2 regions of the Salinibacterium sp. UTAS2018 genome follow, and region 2 is predicted to be linked to the other one. Evidence: riboswitches for the same ligand, from Rfam matches in the RefSeq annotation. Region 2 holds a riboswitch; the other holds the start of a gene.

Region 1 (9,911 bases), 410 kb from region 2:
CTGTGCGAGAACTGGCATGACGAAGAAATCGAACCGCGCGGGCCTATTAGTTCGCTGCTGATCCCTGCGTTCGCCAGCGCGTCGGCACCACACACCATTGAGGGGCTCGCCGACGAAGTTGCTGCAGCCATCGCGAGCGGGCGCGACCTTATTCGCGACGACGACGTGCAACTCGCTCTCTACCTTCTCTACGGTCTGTATTACGGCAGGGTCGTCGACAACGGCGATCAGTGGGAGTGGCACGTCGATACCATTGCGGCCCGGCTAGATCTAGAGCGGGCTTTCGAAGCCCAGCTTCGCGCTCTGGTTCCCGCTTCCGAACTTCCTAACGCCGCCGCCGAAGACGTGGCTCAAGCGCTTTTCGCTCTCACGGCGCCTGATCCGGATGCGGGGCCAAGCCTCTCGCGCCACGTCGCGAAAAACCTCACTCAGGAACAAGCTGTCGAGTTCATGGTGCAGCGCTCGATCTACACGCTGAAGGAGGCTGACCCACACTCGTGGGCGATCCCGAGGCTGACAGGGCGCGCGAAGGCGGCGCTCGTCGAGATCCAAGCTGACGAATACGGCAATGGTCGACGAGAACGGATGCACTCAGAGCTGTTCGCGCGCTCGATGCGTGGCATTGGTCTCGACTCGCGCTATGGCACGTACGTGAACTTCGTCCCGGCCATCACGCTCGCCTCCTTCAACATGATTTCGCTGTTCGGTATGAACCGTCGTCTCCGCGGCGCCATCGCCGGGCACCTGGCCGCGTTCGAAATGACGTCGTCGATCCCCAACGGACTTTACGCTCGCGGCTTCCGCCGTCTTGGTTTCGATGAGAACGTCACCGAATACTTCGACGAGCACGTTGAAGCGGATGCCGTGCACGAGCAAATTGCCGCCCGCGACCTCGCGGGTGGGCTTGCCGAAAGCGAACCTGCGCTGCTCAGCGAGATCTTCTTCGGAGCGCGTGCGTGCCTGCTTATCGATGATTGGGTGGGGGAGCACATTCTCGAATCGTGGGTGGCTGAGAAATCGTCCCTGCGTAAGCCGTTCCCCTTTGAGGCGGTGCTGGCCGGCCGCGACGAAGGCGAGGAGAGTTCGGCGGGCGCTGAGGTGGGGGCAGGCCGATGACGGCTTCAGGCAACACAGACGACGTCGAAATCACGGCGTGCACGAACGGTCCGCTTCTAGTGCGTGGGGAGATCGACCTTCGCTCGGCCGATGGCGAACCTATCGAGCAGGTCCGCAATACGGTCGCCCTCTGTCGGTGTGGCGTATCGGCGATCAAACCGTTCTGCGATGGCACCCACAAGCTCATCAATTTCAAGGCTTAGCGCCGCGGGATAATGGAGTCATGACCGCCGCTAACTTTTCCACGCTCGCCGCCGAGACTTACGTTTTGGTCACCACGTTCCGCAAGTCGGGGGAGCCGGTGTCGACTCCGGTCTGGGCGGTGGGCGTCGGCGATCGATTGCTGGTGACGACGGCGCCCTCGTCGGGCAAAGTAAAACGCATCCGCCACACCTCGCGAGTGGAGATCACTCCGTGCGACATGCGCGGCAATGTTTCTGAGGGTGCAATTGCGGTGCGAGCGACGGCCGCAATTCGCAATGACGAAGCGACGTTGGATGCCATGGATGCCGCTCTGAAGCAAAAGTACGGTGCCAAGTACGCGGCCATTCGTCTCGCACAAAAAGTTCGTGGCACCGCAGGGCAATCCGTGGCGGTCGAAATCCGTCTTTAGGATCGCTGATACCGGCGCACAGCGCTGGCGGGAGGTTGCGCGCACGGGAACAAGCGGCGCCTTAAGCGCTCGCGAATGGCGGAAAACTTCGTAACTCTTTCTTGCTCATTCGTCTGATTTCGAGCGTGTTTTTGTGGGTTGCCTCAGTTTTTCGTCGCAAAAGTGAGAAATTCCTGTGCACACCCGTTTCATTGACGCGAAATTGTGTCAGTATTGTATAAGCCCCCGAAAGGGGGTCAACTCTTGGTTCCCCCGAAGCTGAGAGCACCCGTGATCGATGGAGTTCCCGTGACCCGACCTCGCCACCGTTCCAGAACGCTCAAATCCTGGTTTATACGTGCAAGCACCCCTGTCCTCGCTACCCTGCTCACCCTGTCCCTCGCTGGCGGTGGGGCGCTCGTCGCGCTCGCAGCTCAGAACAAGCTCGATGATTTCGTCGCTCAAACTTTCGGCTGCCCGAACGCCACCGAGCTCGCGGTAGTGACCGATCCCACTATTTCTTCGACCGTTCAGACGGTGGCCAACGCTTTCAACGCGGAGCATGTCGGGCAGTGTCTGGCCGTGAAAATCGTCACCCAGAATTCTGCTGACACCGCCGCTTTGCTCGCCTCCGGAACCTCAACCGGTGCGGATGCGTGGATCCCCGATTCGCACGTCTGGCTCAACCGGGTAGAGAGCACAGCGACAGCGCTCGGCCGCGAAGTGCCCGCGACGCAGGAGTGGGACTCGATCGCCACGAGTCCGCTGGTACTCGCGACCCCGGCCGTCAAGGTCGCAGAGTTCGAGGCTGCCGAGGTGGGATGGGGAGCCATCCTTGCTGGCCGCTATCGCACGCTGCTTCCCGACCCTGAGTCATCCGCATCGAGCATGATCGCGCTGGCGACCCTCAACGACCTTTCGGCGGAGGGCGACCCGAGCGACTTTGACCAGGTTCTCACCAACCTTGGGCGGTCCATTCCCGACTCGACAAAGGCTGCGTTTGCCGAGCTCCAAATCTCGGACTCACGAATGGTCGCTCTCGCTACTGAGCGTGAGATCGTCGAACACAACGCATCGAATCCCGACGAGCCGCTCGTCGCGCTGTACCCCGCTGAAGGAACAGTCGCCCTTACCTACCCCTTCGTCGTCGTCGAGAACTCGACTGTCACCGAGGTCGAACTATCACGAATGACCGACGAAGAGCGCGCTGCCGTCGAGGATACAGAGACGACGCGCACGACTCTGCTTGAAGAGTTCGCAGACCTTGTTCGCGGTTCCTCGCAGGTTCTTAATGCGGAGGGCTTTCGTGACAACGCGGGAGAGGGCGAGATTCTCGCCTCGGGCGTGATCGCGGCCCCGGTCGAGACGAAGAGCGTTGGAGATACTGATGAACTCGTCAGCATCCTGCGTAACTGGAACGCGCTGAACCTGCGCTCGCGCATCCTTACCGTCGTCGACGTTTCGGGATCCATGCTCGAGCGAGCATGGGATGGTCAGCGCCGCATCGAGATGTTCCAAAACTCGGCAGAAGATGCATTCAGCACGCTCTCCGAAGATGACGAGCTCGGAATGTGGCTCTTCTCCAAGGAGCGAGTGGGTACGGAAGACTGGGAAGACGTCGCGGGTATTCGCTCGATGAACGACCCCGAACACGTCGAAAATCTGCAGGCGATCATCGACTCCTTGCCCTCGCGAATCAGTGGCTACACCGGGCTCAACGATTCTGTGTTGGCCGCCGTGACGCACGTTCGCGAGGACTACAACCCTGACAAGGTCAACTCAGTAATGCTTATTACTGACGGTCGCAACGAAGACGACAACGGCATCTCTCTCGAGAAACTCCTCGAAGAATTGACCGTCATGATCGATGCAAACCGAGACGAGCCTGTTCCCGTGGTGCTCGTTGGAATTGGTCCAGACACCGACGTCGAGGCGATGCGCAAGATCGCCCAGGCCACCGGCGGAACGGCGTACCAAGCAAACAACCCCACCGAGCTCAGCAACGTGATGCTCGAGGCGTTGTCCCAGCGCGACTGCCGCCCGAACTGCAGCTAGCGAGACGCTCTTAGGCTCCTGCCGTCGGGGCTGTTTCGGCAGAACCGGCGGCGGGCACGCCTGCCGCAACATCCGCGGCCATGCGTGAGCGGCGATCCAAGTGGATGCCCGCCACCATGCAGCGCACCGAGCCGCCAGCCAGCTCGATTGTCGGAATATCGAGAGGCACAATCTCGCAGCTCGCTTCGATCACCGATCGCTGAGCGGGCGTCAGGCTCTTCAGCGCCCGGCTCGAAAGTGCCAAGATGCGACCGTTGGTGCCCTTGAGTTCGAGCGCATTGCCGGCGAAGTTCGCAATCTGATCGGCCGTGAGGTCGATCAGGGTGCGGCCGGGGGCTGTCAGGCGCTCCGCCATCTCCATTCGGCGGTCGCCCGACGCGATCAGGTCGAGCCCGATCATGGCGAAATCCGTGGCGATGCACATCATGACGTTGGTGTGATAAATCGGCACCCCGTGGCTATCGCGTGCTTCGAACATCATCGGCTCGTAGCCAAACGATGCACAGAAACGCTCAAGCGCGAGCGGGTTTGCCCGGTGTGATTCCGCCGCGTACGCCACCCGGTTGGTGTGGTCAATGACCATCGCGCCGGTGCCCTCAAGGTAGATACCGTCGTGCTCAAGTCCGGAGTAGTCCACGACATCCTGCACTCGAAAGTCGTGCTTCAGCATCTCGATTACGTCGGGGCGACGTTCAGTGCGACGATTCGGCGCATACATCGGGTACACCGCAACACGGCCGCCACTGTGCGTGGAGAACCAGTTATTGGGGAACACGCTGTCGGGGCGCGAGCTCTCGGTATCTTCGAACACGTGGATGTTCACGCCGGCGTCACGCAGAGTCTCGGCCACCTGAGTGGACTCGTCGTACGCGGCGCGAGCAATCTCATCCGGTGTTCGCGTGGGGTCAGTCGACTGGAAGGCGTTGTCGCCCGCGGTCTGGCTGTTCGGCGTGAACCGGTGCGGGCGGATCAGTACTGCGGCGGAAGGCGCCTGAACGCTCATTGACGGTTACGCGGTAAGCGCGGGAGCGCGGGAGACGAGAGAGAACAGGTCTTTCGGGTCAGCCGGGTCAGCGATCAGATCGAGATCAGTCGCATACTCGGTGCCGCGAACCGCGTCGAAAACGTAGCGCAAGGCAGAGAAGTCTTCGATCGCGAAGCCGACCGAGTCGAAGAGCGTGACTTCGTCGGCGGAGCTGCGGCCAGTTGCGCTGCCCGCGAGAACTTCCCACAGCTCAGTGATGGGGGAGTCCGCGTCGAGCTGCTGAATTTCGCCCTCGATACGGGTCTGCTCGGGGAACTCCACGAAAACGGTCGCGTTCTGAACGATCGCCGCTTCGAGTTCAGTCTTGCCGGGGCAATCGCCGCCGATGGCGTTGAGGTGCATGCCGGGTTCGATCATGTCGGCGGTGAGGATCGTCGCGTTCTTCTTGTCGGCGGTGCACGTCGTGACGATGTCGGCACCGGCCGCAGCATCCGCGGCGGAGGTGGCGCGCACGATGTCGAAGCCGAGCGGCTCAACGTTGCGAATGAACTTGTCCATCGCAGCAGGGTCGGTGTCCCACACGCGCAGGCTCGTGATGCCAAGGCCAGCGCGGAAGCCGAGAGCCTGGAATTCGGATTGCGTACCCGTGCCGATGAGGGCAAGCACGCTGGAGTCGGGGCGGGCGAGTGCGCGGGCGGCCAAGACCGAGGTTGCCGAGGTGCGCAGTGCCGTGAGCAAGGTCATCTCAGAGAGGAAGGTGGGGTAGCCGTTGTCGACGCGGGCGAGCATGCCGAGCGCGGTGACGGTTTGGAAGCCGAGCGCGGGGTTAGCGGGGTGACCATTCACGTACTTAAAGGCGTACGTTTCGCCATCACTCGTGGGCATGAGCTCGATGACACCCTCACTGGAGTGGGCGGCCACGCGCGGGCTCTTGTCGAACTGGGGCCACTTGGCGTAATCCTGCTCGAGATAGCTGACGATGCCCATGATGATCGGTTCGATGCCGGTGTCGGCGATCCAGCGGCGCATGTTCGGGACGTCTACGTAGTGAACCATGTTCACTCCTTTCGTTGCAGTATTGCTGGTTCCCACGTTACGAATGTGCACTATGTATTCACAACTCTCAGTCAACGCTATTTTCGGCTAATAACTATGCATAATGCGGGGCTAAAATATACACTTTGGTCATGCCCAATCTCGATGACCTCGATCGTCGCCTCCTCGCTGCTCTTCGGGCCGATGCGCGCGAGTCGGTCGCAAGCCTGTCGCGTCGCCTCAACGTCACGCGGGCGACTGTCAACAGCCGCATCGATCGCCTCGTGAGTAACGGCACGGTGCTCGGTTTCTCCGTCAGAATTCGCGAGGATCGCGACCCTTCGTTCATTCGCGCGATCGCCTTCGTCGAGGTAGAAGGGCGATCGACGGATGCTGTCATCAGTCAATTGCGAGGCCTGCCCGAAATCCACGAACTCCACACCACCAACGGCGGCTGGGACCTCGTGGCCGACATCCGCACCGACAGCCTCAGCAACTTCGACCGCGTGCTCGCCCGCATGCGCAACGTCGAGGGCGTCGTGAACAGCGAAACGAGCCTGCTGCTCAGCTCCGCGCTGCTGTAGACCACCCGAGCACCACTCGGCCGAAAGGCAGCGAATTGCCTGTTCGCAGCGTGCTCATCGGCGCGCGCATCCGCCCCGCATTGCTATGCTGAACTCACAACTGAACATCGGGCCGCAACACAATGCGGGAGAGCCGGGAACCCAGCGTGAGTCAACAGAAGTTGGCAGGCGCTAGGCCGGCACCGAAGGAGCAAGCCTCCCCGCCAATCTCTCAGGTTCATGTACCGCATCGCACTGGCCACTCTGGAAAGAGAACCTCGCATCACCCTGAGGTTCCGCCGACGGTGAAAGCTCACTAGATTCTTGGTGTGTGAAGCTCTCAGGCTCATCACAGAGGGGGAGTTCTATTCACTAGCCCCTGCGCCAGGAGAACTCCGTGTCCGATGAATCACCCTCGTCAACGTCAATCGCTGACTCTTCGCCCGCCGCGGTGAAGTACTCGCCGCTGCACAGCATCCACGAACAGTTGGGTGCCACCTTCACCGACTTTGCTGGGTGGATGATGCCGGTGCGCTACAGCTCCGACCTCGCCGAGCACCATGCTGTGCGCACCGCCGCCGGCATCTTCGACATCTCGCACATGGCTGAGATTCACGTGCGTGGCGTCGACGCCGGGGCGTACCTTGATTTCGCGCTCGCCGGAAAGCTCTCGGGCATCGCCCTCGCGCAGGCTAAGTACAGCCTGCTGCTCAACGAGGCCGGTGGCATCATCGATGACCTCGTCACGTACCGTCTTGCCGACGACCACTTCTTGGTGGTTGCTAACGCCGGAAACCGCTTCGCAGCAGCGACGGCGCTGACCGAGCGCGCCGTCGGCTTCGACGTGGTAGTCACCGACGATAGCGACGACTACGCGCTTATCGCCGTGCAAGGCCCGGTCTCCCGCGCCATTCTCGAGGCCACTGCCGGTCTCACCGACTTCGCAACGCCCCTTAACGAACTCAAGTACTACCGCGAAACCGTGGCAACGTTCGACGGAACCGACCTCATCATCGCTCGCACCGGATACACGGGTGAAGACGGTTTTGAGCTCTACATCCACGTGGATGCCGCAGCCGCCCTGTGGGCAGCGCTCACGGTTGCCGGCTCCCCGCTCGGTCTCGTTCCCGCCGGACTCGCCTGCCGCGACACTCTCCGCCTCGAAGCGGGCATGCCGCTGTATGGACACGAGCTCAACCTCACCACCTTCCCCGTGCAAGCCGGGCTTGGCCGCGTTGTGGCGCTCAGCAAAGAGGGCGACTTTGTCGGCCGCAGCGCCATCGAAGAGGGCCCGGATGCCGGTGCCCGTGTGCTCGTTGGTCTTGCCGCCGAAGGTCGTCGCGCCGGCCGCGCTGACTACCTCCTCTTCCACGGGGACAAAGAAGTTGGCGTCATCACCTCGGGGGCGCTTTCGCCTACCCTGGGCCACCCGATCGCTATGGCTTACGTCGATCCTGACGCGAGTGAGGTCGGCACCGAGCTTCATATTGATGTGCGGGGCAGTCGCATTGCTGCATCCGTTGTTTCCCTACCCTTTTACAAAAGAGAGGCCTGATCATGGCTGAGAAGAGCGAACTGCAGTACACCGCCGAGCACGAGTGGGTGCTGGTTGACGGAAACGTCGCGACCGTGGGAATCACCGATTTCGCCGCAGGCAAGCTCGGCGACATCGTCTTCGTTGACCTTCCCAAGGTGGGCGACACCGTCACCGAGGGCAAGATTGTCGGCGAGATCGAGTCGACCAAGTCCGTGGGCGAACTTTTCGCTCCCGTTGCCGGAACCGTCGTCGAGTCCAACGACGCGGTTGCCGACAGCCCCGAACTCGTCAACAGCGACCCCTTCGGTGAAGGCTGGCTCGTGAAGATCGAATTCTCCGAACTCCCGTCGATGCTCAGCCTCGACGAGTACACCGCACTGACAGGCGAATAATGCCCAACCCCTACCTCAGCGGTACCTTCGCTGACCGCCACATCGGAACGGATGCCGCAGCCCAGGCCAGCATGCTGGCCGCGGTCGGCTACGACAGCCTCGAAGCGCTCGTGGAGGCCGCGGTCCCGCCGGCCATTCACCAGACTCCGGTCGAAAACTCGTCCATCCCGGCTCCCGCCTCGGAGCGGGAAGCGCTCGCCGAACTGCGCGCACTCGCTGGCGCGAATAAGGTTCGCCGCAGCATGATCGGTCTCGGCTACTACGACACCATCACGCCCGCCGTCATCAAGCGCAACGTGCTGGAGAACCCGAGCTGGTACACGGCGTACACGCCATACCAGCCCGAGATCTCGCAGGGTCGCCTTGAGGCGCTCATCAACTTCCAGACGATGGTGGCTGACCTCGCGGGTATGACCACCACGAACGCATCGATGCTCGATGAGGGCACCGCGGCTGTCGAGGGAATGCTCCTCGCTCGCCGTGCCGCTCGCGTCGAGTCGCCCGTTTTCATCGTGGATGCCGACACGCTTCCGCAGACCAAGGCCCTGTTGGCGAACCGCGCAGAGGCTCTCGGGATTGAGCTTGTCGAGCTCGACCTGGCCACGTTGGGGGCGAACCCCGAGCTGCCGGAGTGCTTCGGCGCGCTCATCCAGTACCCGGGTGCAACCGGTCGCGTGTGGGATTCCAGCGAGGTTATCGCTGCGGTCAAGGCTCACGGCGGACTCGCTGTCGTCGCCGCCGACCTGCTCGCTCTCACTATTCTCAAGTCTCCGGGCGAGCTCGGCGCCGACGTTGCCGTGGGCACCACGCAGCGCTTCGGCGTTCCGATGGGCTTCGGCGGACCGCACGCCGGCTACATGTCGGTGCGCAAGGGTCTCGAACGCCAGCTGCCTGGTCGTCTCGTTGGGGTCTCTCAGGATGCCGCGGGCAACCCCGCCTACCGTCTCTCCCTGCAGGCACGTGAGCAGCACATCCGCCGCGAGAAGGCGACCTCCAACATCTGTACCGCTCAGGTGCTGTTGGCGGTCATGGCATCCATGTACGCCGTGTATCACGGACCGCAGGGGCTCAAGCGGATCGCTCAGCGCATCCACCACGACACCGCCAAATTCGCCGCGCGCTTGACCGCTGCCGGCTTCACGGTCGAGAACGAGACTTTCTTCGATACCCTGACGGTCACGAAAAAGGGCCAGGCTCAGGCGATTGCCGCCAAAGCGCTCGAGAGCGACATCCTGCTCTATGTAGTGGATGCCGACACCGTACGTCTGAGCTTCGACGAAGTATCGACGCAGCCCTACGCCGGAATGCTCGCGGCGCAAGAGAACGATCTCGCCGATGCCTTCGGGCTGGAGGGCGGTTACACGACGCCGCTCGACGACGCCAGCATCCCTGAGGCCCTCAACCGCACGAGCGAGTACCTCACGCACCCCGTCTTCAACACGCACCGCTCGGAGACGAGCATGATGCGCTACCTCAAGTACCTGGCTGACAAGGACTACGCGCTCGACCGCGGCATGATCCCGCTTGGCTCGTGCACGATGAAGTTGAACGCTGCGACCGAGATGGAAGCGGTGAGCTGGCCGGAATTTGCGGGCATCCACCCCTTCGCTCCTGCCGAAGATGTCTCGGGTTACCT
Region 2 (9,911 bases):
TTTTCACCTTTCCCTCACGGTACTTGTCCGCTATCGGTCATCTGGAAGTATTTAGGCTTATCAGGTGGTCCTGACAGATTCACACGGGATTTCTCGGGCCCCGTGCTACTTGGGATACTCTTCGGACCATTGACACATTTCGACTACCGGGCTGGCACCGTCTATGGCTGGGCTTTCAATCCCATTCGTCTATATATCGTTGTAATCCTTGCTGTACGGCAGTAACAGCTGAAAAGTCCCACTACCCCGACCATGCAACGCCTGCCGGCTATCACACATGATCGGTTTGGCCTCGTCCGGTTTCGCTCGCCACTACTAACGGAATCACGGTTGTTTTCTCTTCCTGTGGGTACTGAGATGTTTCACTTCCCCACGTTCCCTCTACCCGCCCTATATATTCAGGCGGGAGTCACTGAGTCGTCTTGCAACGCCCAGCGGGGTTTCCCCATTCGGAAATCCTCGGATCAAAGCTCTATTATCAGCTCCCCGAGGCTTATCGCAGATTTATACGTCCTTCTTCGGCTCCAGATGCCAAGGCATCCACCGTTTGCTCTTAGAAAATTGATATCACATGAGTATAAGAATCGATCGCAACACCAAAGTGTTGAGATTGACCAATGAACTGCCACACCCAAAGGCATGACAGCAATTGTTATTTCTTGTGATTCGACCTTTCGGTCGAATCTAAGATGCTCGCGTCCACTGTGTAGTTCTCAAAATACGGGCGGTATCCTCCACCACCCCCAACAAGTCGGAGATGGCACCAGGATCCGTTAGACCCAAACACCCTTACGGATGTTCCGGCCCTAAGGTACGAACACGAACCCAAAGGTTCATGGCCGGTCCCTCAGGACCCAACAACGTGCAAAGACCAGCACCCCTGAAACCCCTCGTTCCAACCAACAAAAGCTGGCGTACTAAAGAAACAACAGTTCCTCTGATCACAATGTCAATGTTCCACCCATGAGCGCCGTCTACCCCGAACAGGGCAGTACGACTTATGCAACATAAATTCGGCAATCTTTGACTCTGTGTATACCGCAGAGACGAAAACCGAGTTGCACATGCTCCTTAGAAAGGAGGTGATCCAGCCGCACCTTCCGGTACGGCTACCTTGTTACGACTTAGTCCTAATTACCAATCCCACCTTCGACAGCTCCTCCCCTTGCGGGTTAGGCCACTGGCTTCGGGTGTTACCGACTTTCATGACTTGACGGGCGGTGTGTACAAGGCCCGGGAACGTATTCACCGCAGCGTTGCTGATCTGCGATTACTAGCGACTCCGACTTCATGAGGTCGAGTTGCAGACCTCAATCCGAACTGAGACCGACTTTTTGGGATTCGCTCCACCTCGCGGTATTGCAGCCCTTTGTATCGGCCATTGTAGCATGCGTGAAGCCCAAGACATAAGGGGCATGATGATTTGACGTCATCCCCACCTTCCTCCGAGTTGACCCCGGCAGTCTCCTTTGAGTTCCCACCATTACGTGCTGGCAACAAAGAACGAGGGTTGCGCTCGTTGCGGGACTTAACCCAACATCTCACGACACGAGCTGACGACAACCATGCACCACCTGTTTACGAGTGTCCAAAGAGTGAACTATTTCTAGCCCGTTCTCGTATATGTCAAGTCTTGGTAAGGTTCTTCGCGTTGCATCGAATTAATCCGCATGCTCCGCCGCTTGTGCGGGCCCCCGTCAATTCCTTTGAGTTTTAGCCTTGCGGCCGTACTCCCCAGGCGGGGAACTTAATGCGTTAGCTGCGACACAGAAACCGTGGAATGGCCCCTACATCTAGTTCCCAACGTTTACGGCATGGACTACCAGGGTATCTAATCCTGTTCGCTCCCCATGCTTTCGCTCCTCAGCGTCAGTAACGGCCCAGAGATCTGCCTTCGCCATTGGTGTTCCTCCTGATATCTGCGCATTCCACCGCTACACCAGGAATTCCAATCTCCCCTACCGCACTCTAGTCTGCCCGTACCCACTGCAGGCTGGGGGTTGAGCCCCCAGTTTTCACAGCAGACGCGACAAACCGCCTACGAGCTCTTTACGCCCAATAATTCCGGATAACGCTTGCACCCTACGTATTACCGCGGCTGCTGGCACGTAGTTAGCCGGTGCTTTTTCTGCAGGTACCGTCACTTTCGCTTCTTCCCTACTAAAAGAGGTTTACAACCCGAAGGCCGTCGTCCCTCACGCGGCGTTGCTGCATCAGGCTTGCGCCCATTGTGCAATATTCCCCACTGCTGCCTCCCGTAGGAGTCTGGACCGTGTCTCAGTTCCAGTGTGGCCGGTCACCCTCTCAGGCCGGCTACCCGTCGTAGGCTTGGTGAGCCATTACCTCACCAACTACCTGATAGGCCGCGAGTCCATCCTTGACCGAAATTCTTTCCAGCTCCTCACCATGCGGCGGAAGCTCGTATCCGGTATTAGACGTCGTTTCCAACGCTTATTCCAGAGTCAAGGGCAGGTTACTCACGTGTTACTCACCCGTTCGCCACTAATCCACCAGAGCAAGCTCCAGCTTCATCGTTCGACTTGCATGTGTTAAGCACGCCGCCAGCGTTCATCCTGAGCCAGGATCAAACTCTCCATAAATGTTTGATTGCACCAACAAGCAATCGATGCACATCTTGCGTCACCCGCGTCCGGAATAGGACGTCGAGGCGACAAGTTTGAAACTGACAGAACAAATCAATACTGACTTGCTTTGTTTGTTTATATCTATTTCCAAAGGAATCCGCTGCACCCACAATCACGACCCGAACGGGACGATCATATTAAGCACAGTCGGGTTTTTGGCATTTGACATTGTGCACGCTGTTGAGTTCTCAAGGATCGGACGCTCCTGACCTCCACCGCAAACGGCTTCACCCCAGGGCTTTCAAAACCTGTGTTGGCAACCCCCGCTTGACTGCGGGAGGCAACCTGTCTAACTTACCAGCTTCAGACTGTTTGTCAAACCAGCAATCCCGGACTAAAACAGCCCAAAACAACCAACCGACACACGCATGAAGCGGGTACTCATCCTAAGATCTGATGCCACAACCTGCAAGAGGTAAACCAGCATTTGACTCGACCAGTTTCATAAAGAAACTGGAGGATGTTCGCCCCCACTTGAGGCCGGAAACTCAGCAGCAAAAGCTGACTTCGTTTTCCGCACCTTTGGGGTGACTAGAAAGAACAATACGTGCATTCTGAGTGCCCCACCAACACGATGCGCATCCCGGGCGTGTCGCTAAATTGTGAGAAAGCCACCCGTAGGGGTACTGAAAAGTACTTCTATCGGGTGGCTTTCTTGCGTTAACGATCCTTTTCAGACGCGACGGTAACCGGACGTGACAGCGCCGAGTTGTAGGTGCCTGGCATTCCGGAAGAAAGGACGATTGACCCGAGTTCTTACTCGGGCTCAGCATCCACCCATTCCGAGCCAGCGGGCTCAAGACGGGACGCGCCAGCTGTGACAGCCGCGACGCGGGCAGCGAGGTCAGCGGTGCTCCCCGCATCCGTCGCTAGCGTGAGCACGGCCCGCGCGCCGTAGTCCGTGCCGAGCACTGTGATTCCCTGGTGACGGAGCTCTGCTTCGATGCGTCCGGCATCCGAATGCCCAAGCGACAACTGAAAGATATCGCGGCGTTCGCGCGCCACAAGACGGTGTGCATCACGGGCGGCGTCGACAGCGCGCGCCGCAGCATCGGAGTAGGCGCGAATGAGCCCTCCGGTGCCCAGCAAGGTTCCGCCGAAGTAGCGTGACACGACTGCGACACAGTCGATGAGATTGCGACCGGTGAGAGCGTCGAGGATCGGCCTCCCCGCGGTGCCAGAGGGCTCGCCGTCGTCATTGGAGCGCCGCACCTGTGACGGTTCCGTTGTGGAGCCAAGGACGAAGGCTGAGCAGTGATGGCGAGCGTCCCAGTGGGTCTTGCGCGCGAGTTCGATGACATCGCGGGCGTCGTCCTCCGTCGCGACCCGCACGACTGTGCACAGGAAGCGGGAACGCTTCACCTCGAGTTCAGCGTGGACGCTGGCTCCAGGTCCTCCGCGAAGGGTGAATTCAGGCATTCGACCATTGTCGCGCATAGCCAACGCGCCCGGGGGAATCGGGGCGTGGGCGTAGGCTTGAGCGCATGGAGTTGTTTGCGGCAATCGTTCTTTTTGTTAGTGCACTGTTCAACGTGGTGGCCTGGCCTCGCTTCTTCAAGAGAGTCAGTAGTGACTCGCGAGCTCGGGATGCAGCGGGCGGAACGACCGCGTTCTACCGCGTCCACGCAGTGCTCCTCGGCATCGCTCTCGCTATTGCTGCGGCATCCGTTATCGCCGGCGTGTTGCTGCTCTCCCGCTCGTAGCGCACCGCGAAGGGCGCCTAGCTCAGGCCTACTCGACTGCGAGAGCGCGTAAGACATAGTCGCGGAGAATGATCGCGTGGTTAATCTCGGGATCCCGCGCGGCATAGAGCAGAGTCACCGTGTGGTGGGTGCGCAGTTGATCGATGGCAGCCGCGACCTCCAGACACTTGTCTAACTCCGCTCGATAACGAACTGCGAAGTCGTCGAACAAGTCGGGGTCGTGGTTCCACCAGTTGCGGAGCGCTGTGCTGGGGGCGAGATCTTTGTTCCACTCGTCGACTTGTGCCGCCAGCTTGCTCACGCCGCGGGGCCACAAGCGATCAACTAGGACGCGGAAACCATCGACGACCCGCGGCTGCTCGTAGATGCGGGCAATGGTCACGTCGGTCATCCTCAGCCCTTTCTCACTGAGCGTGGGCCTGTCGTGGTGCGACAGTGGCCAGCTTCTCGTTGTGAATTCTATGATTCGAATGGAGTTGTCAGTATCGTCGCCCAGTATAGGGAGTATGAGTTTTATGCTCCCCCCGTTGCGAAACCCGCGCCGCACCATCGGTGATCGAACCTTCGACTTTTCGCAGCGCGTGGCGGTGATGGCAATCGTTAACCGCACGCCTGACTCCTTCTATGATGCCGGCGTCAACTACGCACTCGAGGACGCCGTTTCGGCGTCTCTGCGTGCGGTCCATGATGGCGCGGATTGGATCGATATCGGGGGAGTGCCGTTCGCTCCGGGCGATCCGCTGAGCGTTGAGGATGAGTGTGATCGCGTTGTTCCGGTCGTGGAAGCACTGCGAGAGGAATCCAACGTCGTGATCTCAGTCGATACCTTCCACGCGGAGGTGGCGCGCCGCAGCATCGCCGCCGGGGCGACCGTGATCAACGACACCACGGGACTCAGCGATCCCGATTTAGCTCGCGTCGTGGCCGATAGCGAAGCGTCGCTGGTGTTGGTGCATTCGCGGGCTCAACCGCGAACCCAATTTGCTCGTCCACAGTACGACGATGTTGCTATCGAGGTGCGCGACTTTCTCCAGAGCCGCGTTGATCGAGCGATGGACGCTGGAGTTCCGGACGACCGTCTCTTTGTCGATCCTGGTCACGACCTCAACAAGAACACTCTTCATAGCCTTGAGCTCACGCGCCGACTCGACGTGATTGCCGACTTGGGGCTGCCGACACTCGTCGCGCTGTCGAATAAGGACTTCATCGGTGAGGTGCTGGAGAAACCGAAGCGAGAGCGGCTGGCGGGCTCGTTGGCCGCTGCCGTTGCCTGTGTGCTCAACGGCGCGCGCGTCGTGCGCGCTCATGAGGTAACGGAGACCGTGGATGCCGTGCGAATGGCAGAAGCGATTCTTGGGCTCCGGCAGCCGGCGGAACTCAAGCACAATATGTCCGACGCCAACGAAAGGTAGACCGTGGCCGCTGCATCCGACATCCATCCCCTTACTGCAGGCGTCGCTCTGACCGATGAGCAGTTGCTCGCGAGCTACGCAGCGGCGGAGCGTGCGAAGCCATGGCTGCGTGCCAACTTCGTCTCGAGCATCGATGGAGCCGCTACCCACGAGGGTGTCTCGGGCGGCTTGGGCACACCGGCCGACGGACGAGTGTTTCCGCTGCTGCGCCGGCTTGCGGATGTCATAGTCGTCGGTGCTGGCACCGTGCGTCACGAGGGCTACCGCAATCTCGCTCTCGACGAGGAGTCAGTAGCCTGGCGAACCGCAAACGGCCTCAGCGCGCAGCCGCCCTTCGCCATCGTGACCGCATCACTGCGTCTGGAACCGAAAGACCTTGAGTCATACGCCACGCGGCCGTTCGTGATTACCACTGAGCAGGCCTCGGCCGAGCAACGGAAGCGGATCGAGGAAGTGGCAGACGTGATTATCGCGGGAGACTCCCAAGTCGACACGGTCGAGCTCAAGCATGCGCTGGCCGAGCGTGGGTATCCGCAATTGCACAGTGAGGGTGGGCCGACTTTATTCGCCACGATGATCGCGCAGGGAGTAGTCGACGAATTGTGCCTGACCATTAGCCCGCGACTCGAAGGCGGCTCAGCGCGCCGGATCGTTGACGCCGCGGAGGCAACGCCTCAAGACATGATGCTGGCCCATGCGTTCAGTGCAGCGGATGGCACACTGCTTCTGAGGTACACGCGCGCCTAGAAGCGTCGGCGTGTGCCGCGGATTCGTTCGCGCAGGTCGCGCTGGTCGCGCGAGTCGCTCGGGGCGTGGACCGGCGCGACGGCAGCTAAGGCTCGTCGCGCGTGACTTGCTCCTAGCACTCGACTACGTTGACGGCAAGACCGCCCAACGACGTCTCTTTGTAGCGCGAGCTCATGTCTTTTCCGGTCTCGGCCATCGTGATGATGACCTCATCCAGAGAAACTCGGTGCGTTCCGTCGCCCCACAGTGCCATTTTTGCGGCATTGATGGCCTTGGCGGCCGCAATCGCATTGCGTTCGATGCAGGGGATCTGCACTAGTCCGCCGATGGGATCACACGTGAGCCCTAGGTTGTGTTCCATCGCGATCTCTGCGGCATTTTCTACCTGCTCGGGCGTTCCGCCGAGAATCTCGGCCAGGCCGGCAGCGGCCATCGACGATGCTGAGCCGACTTCTCCCTGGCATCCGACCTCAGCGCCCGAGATCGATGCCATGCGCTTGTAGAGCACGCCCACGGCCGCGCTGGCAAGCAAGAAGCGCACGGTAGCGTCATCCTTCATCGACTGGTCGGCGTCTTTCATGCCGGGAGCGTAATGCGTCGCGTAGAAGAGCACGGCGGGGATAATGCCAGCGGCACCGTTGGTAGGCGCTGTGACGACACGGCCACCGGAGGCGTTCTCTTCATTGACAGCGAGAGCCACGAGATTGACCCACTCCTGCCAAAATGCCGGGTCGCGGTGTGGGTCTTCCTTTCGCAGTCGCGCGTGCCAGTCGGGAGCGCGGCGACGAACCTTGAGCGTGCCGGGCAGATTACCCGTGCGCTCGAGGCTGTTGTTCTTGCACTCGTCCATGACATCGCGGATGTGCAGCAGACCGGCGCGCACATCGGCTTCAGTGCGGCGCGCAAGCTCGTTTCGCAGCATCACGCCGCTGAAGGGAAGACCCTCGGAGCGGCAGTGCGCGAGTAGCTGAGCTGCCGTGCGGAAGGGGAGCGGGTCCGCGATGTGGTCAAGGCCGTTGGCGCCATCGCGGTTGTCTCCCTCCCGATAGATGAAACCCCCACCGATGGAGAAGTAGGTCGCCTCGAGAATGGGGTCGCCGGCATCCGAGAATGCGGCAAAACGCATACCGTTCGGATGCCCGTCGAGAACGGTCAGCGGGTGCAGTGCAATCCCGGACTCGCGCAACGGTACTTCGTGACTCCCCGCCAAGCTGAGCATTCCCGACTCTTCGATTCTTGCCAGAATCTTTTCCATCTCAGCAGGCAGGACCTGGTCGGGAAGGTTGCCTTCGAGCCCTATGAGCACGGCACTCATCGTGCCGTGGCCGGCGCCGGTTGCAGCAAGAGAGCCGTAGAGGCGCACGCTCACTGTGGCGACGGAGTCGAGCATCCCGTGCTCAGCAAGATCGGCGGCAAATGATGCCGCTGCGCGCATCGGGCCGACGGTGTGCGAGCTGGAAGGGCCGATGCCGACAGTGAAGAGATCGAAGCTGCTGAGGGGCACTTCTTCGAGAGAGGGGGTCGGGACTTCGGTGGTGGGGGTCAGATTGCGAATGGCCACGGTGACTCCGTTTCTTCACCACACAACGTCGTGCGGGTGTCGTCGAGTCCTCTCCGCTCTGTATCGGGCCTGAGAGTTTCCGCACGCTTGTGGCGTTGCGTTGCCCCGTCGGCGAGTCGGGCTGGGCCGACTACTTTTCAGAGTTGCCTATCCACTGCGGTACTGGGGCCTGAGAGATTCCCGGAGAGGGTTTGCTCCTACGGCGCCAACCCACGATCGGAAGGACTCTCCCGCGGCGGAATGACGGCTGTTCACTTGTGCCCTCAGCATACACTCGGGCTCAATTCACTGACCGGAAAAATGGAGGGGGTTAGGTGCTCAGTAGAGCACGTGGAGCAGGTAACCAGCCGCGCTCCCACGTGCTCACGAAAGGCTCTACTCGTCGGGGTCGGTCGGATCGAGCGGCGCATGGTGGTCAGCGTTCGCCACTCCGCGGCGCCAGTATCCGTCAGCGGTTACCTGCTTTTTGGGCAGACCGAGTTCTCGACGCAAATAGCGGCGCAACGGAACGAGGGTTGCAGCCTCACCGGCCATAAAGACAAAGGTCGATTCGCCAATCTCGCCCAACGAGCGGAGTGCTGCGTCTAGCTGGCCGAGACCCTCGCGACGGTAGAACCACTGCGCGGTCATCCGGGCCTTGAGCTCGTCGCTGAAGTAAGCCTCCATGCTTTCATCGGCAACATCGAACAGCGCGGTGATGCGGACCGACGTCGGAAGCATATCTATCCAACGCGATGCGGAGGGCAGTGCTGTTTCGTCAGCGATCAGGATCACGTGGGTTGCACCCTGAGGCAGAAAGCGCGAACCGCGCGGGCCGGCAATCATGATCGGGTCGCCCACGCTCGCGTGTGCAGCCCAGGCGGAGGCTACTCCTTCGTCACCGTGGGCGACGAAGTCAAGGTCGAGTTCGTGACGGACCCCGTCGCTGCGAAAGCCGAGCGGGGTGTAGTCGCGGTAAATAACTTTGCTGTCGCCGGCTCGCTTAAAGCCATCGGCGGTCACGGTGGGCGGGGTAAGGATGCCGGTCGCGGGGTCGGGGAAGAACACCTTGACGTGGTCTGTGGGGCCACCGCTCACGAATCCATCGAGTTCATCTCCGGTGAGGGTGATGCGAGCGATTGAGGGCGTGGGGTGGCTCACAGCACTCACGGTGAGGTGACGCAAGGCGAAGGGGTGCTTGACGGTTTCGCGTTCAAAAGTCATAAACGGTTGGCGCTGGGCGCCGGCTCATTTCGCTAAAAAGTTAGGGTTGCCTAACTACTGTATCTGTCTGGGCTACTGAGTGCCAGTGAGTGTCGTGGTTATCGAGATTTCACCCTCGAGAGAGCGGTGAACGGGGCACTTATCGGCGATCACGAGGAGCGAGTCGCGTTGCTCGTCGGTGAGTTCGCCGTCGAAGGTGAGTTCGCGCGTGAAGTGCTCAACCATTCCCTCAGTTGACGTGCAGTGGTCGCAGTCTGCCGCAGCAATTCGTTCCCGCATGAGTCGCACGCTGACGCCGGTGAGCGGTATCTTCTTGCGGTCCGCGTACATACGGATAGTTATCGAGGTGCAGGTACCAAGACCCGCCAGAATGAAATCGTAGGGAGCGGCCCCGTGGTTCTCGCTGAGCGGTTGCGGCTCATCGGCGATAATTTCGTGGCCGGAAGCGAAGACCCGCTGCTCGTATCGCGCCGGACCGCTCTCGGTGACAATGACAGCGCTGCCATCGACGGTCACGGTTGCGCTGGGGTTTACACTCGGTGCTGCGCCGGTTGCGGTTGCGGGGGCGGGCTCCGCCGGGACTGAGGTGCGCTGTGCGGCTGAGGCCGAAACACCAGCTGAAACATCGGAGCGATCGAAA

What was found. A riboswitch is a leader RNA that binds a small molecule or an ion and turns the genes downstream of it on or off. The one in region 2 is predicted to bind glycine.
Region 1: linked by a shared signal. The riboswitch ahead of gcvT (glycine cleavage system aminomethyltransferase GcvT) and the one ahead of ESZ53_RS01155 (L-serine ammonia-lyase) in region 2 are both predicted to bind glycine.

Annotation. Positions count from the first base shown of each region.
Region 1 is NZ_CP035375.1:2,818,420-2,828,330, forward strand. Features, by position in the region: gene ESZ53_RS13445 (iron-containing redox enzyme family protein) at 1-1,116, shown strand, start outside; gene ESZ53_RS13450 (CDGSH iron-sulfur domain-containing protein) at 1,113-1,319, shown strand; gene ESZ53_RS13455 (PPOX class F420-dependent oxidoreductase) at 1,340-1,729, shown strand; gene ESZ53_RS13460 (VWA domain-containing protein) at 2,018-3,763, shown strand; gene ctlX (citrulline utilization hydrolase CtlX) at 3,774-4,766, opposite strand; gene ESZ53_RS13470 (ornithine cyclodeaminase) at 4,773-5,804, opposite strand; gene ESZ53_RS13475 (Lrp/AsnC family transcriptional regulator) at 5,936-6,367, shown strand; glycine riboswitch at 6,483-6,604, shown strand; gene gcvT (glycine cleavage system aminomethyltransferase GcvT) at 6,744-7,901, shown strand; gene gcvH (glycine cleavage system protein GcvH) at 7,904-8,275, shown strand; gene gcvP (aminomethyl-transferring glycine dehydrogenase) at 8,275-9,911, shown strand, end outside.
Region 2 is NZ_CP035375.1:237,856-247,766, reverse strand. Features, by position in the region: rRNA gene ESZ53_RS01190 (23S ribosomal RNA) at 1-567, opposite strand, end outside; rRNA gene ESZ53_RS01185 (16S ribosomal RNA) at 1,076-2,600, opposite strand; gene ESZ53_RS01180 (YigZ family protein) at 3,402-4,064, opposite strand; gene ESZ53_RS01175 (SCO4848 family membrane protein) at 4,130-4,348, shown strand; gene ESZ53_RS01170 (DUF488 domain-containing protein) at 4,377-4,739, opposite strand; gene folP (dihydropteroate synthase) at 4,855-5,760, shown strand; gene ESZ53_RS01160 (pyrimidine reductase family protein) at 5,764-6,507, shown strand; gene ESZ53_RS01155 (L-serine ammonia-lyase) at 6,620-8,011, opposite strand; glycine riboswitch at 8,216-8,311, opposite strand; gene ESZ53_RS01150 (siderophore-interacting protein) at 8,444-9,271, opposite strand; gene ESZ53_RS01145 (bifunctional alpha/beta hydrolase/OsmC family protein) at 9,344-9,911, opposite strand, start outside.